DNA from 2 places in the Bacillus arachidis genome. Region 1 is predicted to be linked to the other one. Evidence: a T-box and tRNA genes for the amino acid it is inferred to sense, from the RefSeq annotation. Region 1 holds a T-box; the other holds one or more tRNA genes.
What was found. The T-box of region 1 lies ahead of leuS (leucine--tRNA ligase). A T-box ahead of a tRNA ligase gene usually reads a tRNA of that ligase, here a tRNA-Leu.
Positions count from the first base shown of each region.

Region 2: it has a tRNA-Leu gene. The T-box ahead of leuS (leucine--tRNA ligase) is inferred to sense a tRNA for this amino acid. The anticodon was not compared.

Region 1 covers NZ_CP127376.1:4,215,967-4,220,109, forward strand. The annotation lists gene leuS (leucine--tRNA ligase) at 1-1,788, opposite strand, end outside; T-box leader at 1,855-2,118, opposite strand; gene QRY57_RS23320 (MDR family MFS transporter) at 2,170-3,363, opposite strand; gene QRY57_RS23325 (ABC transporter permease subunit) at 3,865-4,143, opposite strand, start outside.
Region 2 covers NZ_CP127376.1:245,590-249,732, forward strand. The annotation lists gene QRY57_RS03005 (Tex family protein) at 1-143, shown strand, start outside; gene cmpA (cortex morphogenetic protein CmpA) at 247-363, opposite strand; gene QRY57_RS03015 (SprT family protein) at 619-1,104, shown strand; tRNA gene QRY57_RS03020 (tRNA-Asn) at 1,188-1,262, shown strand; tRNA gene QRY57_RS03025 (tRNA-Ser) at 1,266-1,356, shown strand; tRNA gene QRY57_RS03030 (tRNA-Glu) at 1,364-1,438, shown strand; tRNA gene QRY57_RS03035 (tRNA-Val) at 1,444-1,519, shown strand; tRNA gene QRY57_RS03040 (tRNA-Met) at 1,537-1,613, shown strand; tRNA gene QRY57_RS03045 (tRNA-Asp) at 1,617-1,692, shown strand; tRNA gene QRY57_RS03050 (tRNA-Gln) at 1,778-1,852, shown strand; tRNA gene QRY57_RS03055 (tRNA-Lys) at 1,858-1,930, shown strand; tRNA gene QRY57_RS03060 (tRNA-Leu) at 1,946-2,026, shown strand; tRNA gene QRY57_RS03065 (tRNA-Leu) at 2,030-2,115, shown strand; tRNA gene QRY57_RS03070 (tRNA-Arg) at 2,209-2,285, shown strand; tRNA gene QRY57_RS03075 (tRNA-Pro) at 2,289-2,365, shown strand; tRNA gene QRY57_RS03080 (tRNA-Gly) at 2,367-2,437, shown strand; rRNA gene QRY57_RS03085 (16S ribosomal RNA) at 2,514-4,064, shown strand.

The DNA.
Region 1 (4,143 bases):
TGCACCATGACTTGCTACGATATCATCAGGATTTACAACGTTACCTTTTGATTTACTCATTTTCTCGTTGTTTTCACCTAAGATCATACCTTGGTTAAATAGTTGTTGGAATGGCTCTTTCGTTGGAACCACACCGATATCATATAATACTTTATGCCAGAAACGAGCATATAGTAAGTGAAGTACAGCATGCTCTGCACCGCCGATATAAATATCAACTGGAAGCCATTGTTTTACTTTTTCAGGATCTACAAGTGCTTCGCTGTTGTTTGGATCAATATAACGTAGGTAGTACCAGCAGCTACCAGCCCATTGTGGCATTGTATTTGTTTCACGACGACCTTTTTTACCAGTTTCAGGATCTACAACGTTCACCCACTCTTCAATGTTTGCAAGTGGTGATTCACCTGTACCAGATGGGCGAATATTTTCTGTTTTTGGAAGAACTAGTGGTAATTCTTCTTCTTTCACAGCTGTCATTGTACCATCTTCCCAATGGATAACTGGAATTGGCTCACCCCAATAACGTTGACGGCTGAATAACCAGTCACGAAGACGGTATGTTACTTTTTGATTTCCTGCACTTGTTACTTCAAGCCATTCAATCATTTTTGCAATTGCTTCTTCTTTATTTAAACCATCTAAGAATGCCGAGTTTACGTGCGCACCATCACCTGTATGTGCTTCTTTTGTGATGTCTCCGCCTTTTACAACTTCTTTCATAGGAAGATCGAAGTTTTTCGCAAATTCATAATCACGCTCATCGTGAGCTGGAACTGCCATTACAGCACCTGTTCCGTAAGTTGCAAGAACATAGTCAGCAATCCAAATTGGTAATTTCTCACCGTTTACTGGGTTAATTGCATAAGCACCAGTGAATACGCCTGTTTTTTCTTTCGCAAGTTCTGTACGCTCTAAATCACTTTTCGCTTTTACAGAATCAATGTATGCTTCTACTGCTTCTTTTTGGTCTGCAGTTGTAATTTCTGCAACAAGTGCATGCTCTGGAGCAAGTACGCAGTAAGTTGCGCCAAATAGTGTATCAGGACGCGTTGTGAAGATTGTAAACTTCTTATCTGTACCATCGATATTGAAGTGTACTTCTGCACCTTCAGAACGACCAATCCAGTTACGCTGCATATCTTTTAAGCTTTCTGGCCAATCAAGCTCATCTAGATCTTCAAGTAGGCGATCTGCATAGGCAGTGATTTTTAACATCCATTGTTTCATCGGACGACGCTCAACAGGATGTCCGCCGCGCTCACTCTTACCGTCGATTACTTCTTCGTTTGCAAGTACTGTACCAAGTGCTGGGCACCAGTTTACAGGAATTTCATCTACGTAAGCTAATCCTTTTTCAAATAGCTGTAAGAAAATCCATTGTGTCCATTTGTAGTAGTTTGGATCTGTTGTATTTACTTCACGGTCCCAATCATAAGAGAAACCTAATGCTTTAATTTGATTGCGGAACGTGTTAATGTTTTTCTCTGTAAATTCTGCTGGGCTGTTTCCAGTATCAAGTGCATATTGCTCTGCTGGAAGACCGAATGCATCCCATCCCATTGGATGAAGAACATTATATCCTTGCATACGTTTCATACGAGATAAAATATCCGTTGCTGTATATCCTTCTGGATGTCCTACGTGTAGGCCTGCACCTGATGGATATGGGAACATATCTAGTGCATAAAATTTTGGTTTTTCTGTCTCATCTGGCGTACGGAATGTTTTATTCTCTTCCCAATACGATTGCCACTTCTTCTCAATTTCTTGATGATTAAAGCTCATGAGATATCCTCCATTCAAGTTATATTTATTTTCACCGCCTAAAATACAAAAAACCTCTCATCCCTAGAAAGGGACGAGAGGTTATAGATTCCCGCGGTACCACCCTAAATTAATGTAATAAAAGATGTTCAAAACGTCCCGTAAAGGTCGCTAGACAAGCATCAATATATACATTCGCTTAGATCCGTAACGTGGATTAACGGCAATTGCTACTTCATTTCACAACTGCAACTCAAAGGCGAGTTCATAACGAAACGTGGATTGACTTGCACCGACCGTCAATTCTCTAAACCAGCTTCTATTACTACTACTCCTTCTCACTGTTATTACAATATGAGTTAATTTAAATATATTCTAAAACAAGTTACATGTTCCGTCAAACTAAACCGCAATTTTTTCTTCTACTGTTTCTTCTACTTTTACTCGTTTATCATACATACTCGTTGCGATAAGTGCTACTACAAGCATTACCATGATTGCAATAAACAATACTTCCATATTATATAAGTCAACAATCGCTCCGCCGACAACAGGTCCAAACATTTTTCCAACAGTCGCCGCACTATTTACAACGCCTTGATAGAAACCAATCTTATCATTTGGCGCAAGGATATTTGCAATTGTTGGAACAGCTGGCCATACAAATAATTCACCAATTGTTAATGTCACCATCGCGACAAGGAACATCGTGAATTGCTGCGCTTGACTAAGTACGATAAATGACACTGCAAAAATACCGATTCCGATCATGATTTGTTGTTTTAAAGAACGATTCATCGCACGAATCATCATACTTACAAGCGGCTGTGCACAAACGATCATTGCCCCGTTTATCGTCCATAATAAACTATAATGACGAAGGCTAATATTTAGCTCCTGCATATGCGTCGCAATTGCACCTTGCCACTGTACATATGTAACCCAGCATAAAGCATATGCTACACATACGATAAGAAGCGCCTTGAATCCTGGTGTAAGTGACCAACCTTTTTTCGCTTTGACCGCTGTTTGTATACTTTGTTCGTTTTTGTCCTCCATACCACGGAATCCGATAAAGGCAATTAAAAAGAAGATACAGTATAAAATAAAGTTCGCTAAGAAAATATAATCAAAACGATACGAAGCAACTAAACCACCGCACGCCGTTCCAACAGCGATTCCAACATTTTGTCCAACATACATCGCATTAAATGCTCTTCGTCCTCCCTCTGGCCACACAGTGCCAACCATTGCGTACATCGATGGAAAGACCATTCCAGACCCGAATCCAATTAACGCTAGCCAAACAACATACAACGGCCAACCATGGAAAAACACAAGACCTAAAATCGACACAAGTGTAATAACAATTCCTACTAAAATTGATTTATATCCGCCCCATTTATCAAATAACACACCACCGAGCAAATTACCGATTACACCAGTTAACGAGTTAATCATCAACACCATTCCGGCCACAGATAGAGACTTCCCTAAATGATCGTGTAAATAAATTGTATTAAAAGGCCATAAAAAAGAAGCACCCGTGACATTAATGATCATCCCAGCTACTAATAGCCATACTTTCCTTGGCATAGTTTCCCCTCCTATTCTGTTTTTTCGTTCTATCCATAATAGTAAAATTGTAGTCGTTTTTAAATAGGAAGGCAACTGATTAATAGTTGGTGAAATTCAGACAATGAGATGTAGACTATATAAACACAAATTAAAAAGTCGATATAAAACCCTCTTTTTTAGGCGGGCAAGAGCATCTGGTCACGCATAGAAACCGTCAGGGCCTTTTCCTGCGACATGCAAGGTCTAAAAGTAGCGATCATGGTGTATTCTGCACGGCAGTGACTTATAAAGAAAAGCGGAGCCGGCTGTTTAGGCCTGTTGGCTAAGGTTCTTTCACGCAGAAGGTGTTTTTTACCTTCTCGTGTGGAAGGTTCTTAGACATGAGGGCCTAGGAGGCAGAGCTAGACAAAGATGTCGAAAAAATTAAAATAGATATATATAAAACCCACATCTACATAAAGAGGTGGGTTTTCGTTCACGCTTTACAAAATTGGGAGAATACACTGAAATTTCATCCCCTTATAAATCACGTGATTTAAATGTACGAATCGCTATAAAAATAGCTGCTAGCACATATAAAACAACATAAACAATCATCATATTACTCGGCGCTGAAACACTCCCGAACACTCCTTGTGAGGCTATTGATAAAGGATTGTCTCCTGAATCAAATAAATAGATTGTCATTTTACGATACATTGTATCAATTGGGAATAAAAGGCTTGCGATTATGCCCATGTTTACAAGTGCTGTTTTTTGTGCCAATGTACCGATTTGTTCAACAAATCCGCCAATAAA
Region 2 (4,143 bases), 940 kb from region 1:
TAGTACATATTTCTAAACTGAGCAAACAGTTTGTGAAGCATCCGTTAGATGTGGTGTCTGTCGGGCAGATTGTAAAAGTATGGGTAGATGATGTTGATATGAAGAAAGGGCGTGTTGCCTTATCGATGTTACCTATTGAATAGTGATGGAAGTAGGTATAACATTGCTTTTTTTTCATGAACGGATGTTAGTAAAAATTTAAATAGTGGGGGTTCTTCAGCCCCCACTGATTAAACATTCACTTTATCAGGAATTTTGATGCGTTCTGCTATAATAAAACCAGCACTCATTTAACAACTTAATTTGATACCGGTTTTTTTCGAAATATGCACGTTGCATTTGTTTTCGGAGCCATGTAGGCATAAGAATCCCTCCTTGTTTAATCCGGCTCTAACAAGCAGCTCCCTACACACTAAGATAAGATTCAAAGTAAGTGAAAAACTCAATCTTAGGAACTGCTTATAAGAGTTTGGTTAGCGAAGTTCCATGAATAGATGTGGAAGAGGCTAGTTCATAGAAGTTGCGCTTTTTGAATGAGGATGGGTATATGTACTATTTAATATATGTATAAGAAAGAAGAAAAGTGTAAGTTTATTTTTAGTTTTTAGGGGGATGAAAATGAATGGAAAAGAAATTCAAAGACTTGTAGAAGAAATATCGTTGCAATATTTCGGGAGGGCTTTTTTACATAAAGCAATGTTCAATAAACGACTACGTACAACTGGTGGAAGGTATTTGCTCAGAAGTCATAATATAGAATTAAACTATCGTCATTACGAAGTGTATGGAAAAGAAGAATTAATTGGCATTATTAAGCATGAGTTGTGCCATTATCATTTGCACATTATGGGGAGAGGGTATCAACATCGAGATCGAGATTTTCGTCAGTTATTAAAAGAGGTTGGAGCCCCTAGATTTTGTAAGAGAATAACAGGTGAGAGAACAGAGCCTAAAACACATGTGTATGAATGCATGGAATGTACGCTTCAATATGTAAGAAGGCGTCAAATCAATACAAAAAGATATGTTTGCGGAAAGTGTAAGGGGAAATTAAAAGAGATAAAAAACACCTTGACAGTTAAAAATCAATCCAGTATATTATAAACATGTCACGTTTGTACAAGATGTTGTATAAATGACTTGACTTACAATATGAATTTTTATAAGATGTAAATTGTCTTTCTTATTCCGCAGTAGCTCAGTGGTAGAGCTATCGGCTGTTAACCGATCGGTCGTAGGTTCGAGTCCTACCTGCGGAGCCATACAGAGAAGTACCCAAGTGGCTCAAGGGGCTCCCCTGCTAAGGGAGTAGATCGCTAACGCGGTGCGAGGGTTCGAATCCCTTCTTCTCTGCCATTTTATTGGCCCGTTGGTCAAGTGGTTAAGACACCGCCCTTTCACGGCGGTAACACGGGTTCGAATCCCGTACGGGTCACCACTTTTGGAGGATTAGCTCAGCTGGGAGAGCACCTGCCTTACAAGCAGGGGGTCGGCGGTTCGATCCCGTCATCCTCCACCATATATAAATAGTATCGTCGCGGGGTGGAGCAGTCCGGTAGCTCGTCGGGCTCATAACCCGAAGGTCGCAGGTTCAAATCCTGTCCCCGCAACCAAATGGTCCCGTGGTGTAGTGGTTAACATGCCTGCCTGTCACGCAGGAGATCGCCGGTTCGACCCCGGTCGGGACCGCCATTTTAACTGCTGCTATTGAGCAGTTGTTTTTTATTGCTTATTGTGATATGATGTTTTTTGTCGCTAAATAAAGAATGTTTTTTGATGGGCTATAGCCAAGCGGTAAGGCAACGGACTTTGACTCCGTCATGCGCTGGTTCGAATCCAGCTAGCCCAGCCATTTACGAGCCATTAGCTCAGTTGGTAGAGCATCTGACTTTTAATCAGAGGGTCGAAGGTTCGAGTCCTTCATGGCTCACTCTTTTTTATTTCCGCGGGTGTGGCGGAATTGGCAGACGCACCAGACTTAGGATCTGGCGCCTTTGGCGTGGGGGTTCGACTCCCTTCACCCGCATATGCGGTCGTGGCGGAATGGCAGACGCGCTAGGTTGAGGGCCTAGTGGGGGAAACCCCGTGGAGGTTCAAGTCCTCTCGGCCGCACCAAAGAAAAAATAAAAAAGTACTTGCATTAGAAAAACTAATGTGATAAGATAATTGAGTCGCTGAAAAACAACGACGACAAAACAACTAGATTAAGCGCCCGTAGCTCAATTGGATAGAGCGTTTGACTACGGATCAAAAGGTTAGGGGTTCGAGTCCTCTCGGGCGCGCCATTACGGGAAGTGGCTCAGCTTGGTAGAGCACCTGGTTTGGGACCAGGGGGTCGCAGGTTCAAATCCTGTCTTCCCGACCACGCGGGTGTAGTTTAGTGGTAAAACAAGAGCCTTCCAAGCTCTGGTCGAGAGTTCGATTCTCTTCACCCGCTTTTAGTTCTTTGAAAACTGAACGAAACAAACAACGTGAAACGTCAATTTTTATTTTAGATGCTAGACAAACTAACTTTATTGGAGAGTTTGATCCTGGCTCAGGATGAACGCTGGCGGCGTGCCTAATACATGCAAGTCGAGCGAATGGATTAAGAGCTTGCTCTTATGAAGTTAGCGGCGGACGGGTGAGTAACACGTGGGTAACCTGCCCATAAGACTGGGATAACTCCGGGAAACCGGGGCTAATACCGGATAACATTTTGCGCTGCATGGCGCGAAATTGAAAGGCGGCTTCGGCTGTCACTTATGGATGGACCCGCGTCGCATTAGCTAGTTGGTGAGGTAACGGCTCACCAAGGCAACGATGCGTAGCCGACCTGAGAGGGTGATCGGCCACACTGGGACTGAGACACGGCCCAGACTCCTACGGGAGGCAGCAGTAGGGAATCTTCCGCAATGGACGAAAGTCTGACGGAGCAACGCCGCGTGAGTGATGAAGGCTTTCGGGTCGTAAAACTCTGTTGTTAGGGAAGAACAAGTGCTAGTTGAATAAGCTGGCACCTTGACGGTACCTAACCAGAAAGCCACGGCTAACTACGTGCCAGCAGCCGCGGTAATACGTAGGTGGCAAGCGTTATCCGGAATTATTGGGCGTAAAGCGCGCGCAGGTGGTTTCTTAAGTCTGATGTGAAAGCCCACGGCTCAACCGTGGAGGGTCATTGGAAACTGGGAGACTTGAGTGCAGAAGAGGAAAGTGGAATTCCATGTGTAGCGGTGAAATGCGTAGAGATATGGAGGAACACCAGTGGCGAAGGCGACTTTCTGGTCTGTAACTGACACTGAGGCGCGAAAGCGTGGGGAGCAAACAGGATTAGATACCCTGGTAGTCCACGCCGTAAACGATGAGTGCTAAGTGTTAGAGGGTTTCCGCCCTTTAGTGCTGAAGTTAACGCATTAAGCACTCCGCCTGGGGAGTACGGCCGCAAGGCTGAAACTCAAAGGAATTGACGGGGGCCCGCACAAGCGGTGGAGCATGTGGTTTAATTCGAAGCAACGCGAAGAACCTTACCAGGTCTTGACATCCTCTGACAACCCTAGAGATAGGGCTTCCCCTTCGGGGGCAGAGTGACAGGTGGTGCATGGTTGTCGTCAGCTCGTGTCGTGAGATGTTGGGTTAAGTCCCGCAACGAGCGCAACCCTTGATCTTAGTTGCCATCATTAAGTTGGGCACTCTAAGGTGACTGCCGGTGACAAACCGGAGGAAGGTGGGGATGACGTCAAATCATCATGCCCCTTATGACCTGGGCTACACACGTGCTACAATGGACGGTACAAAGAGCTGCAAGACCGCGAGGTGGAGCTAATCTCATAAAACCGTTCTCAGTTCGGATTGTAGGCTGCAACTCGCCTACATGAAGCTGGAATCGCTAGTAATCGCGGATCAGCATGCCGCGGTGAATACGTTCCCGGGCCTTGTACACACCGCCCGTCACACCACGAGAGTTTGTAACACCCGAAGTCGGTGGGGTAACCTTTTGGAGCCAGCCGCCTAAGGTGGGACAGATGATTGGGGTGAAGTCGTAACAAGGTAGCCGTATCGGAAGGTGCGGCTGGATCACCTCCTTTCTATGGAGAATTGATGAACGCTGTTCATCAATATAAGTTTCCGTGTTTCGTTTTGTTCAGTTTTGAGAGAACTATCTCT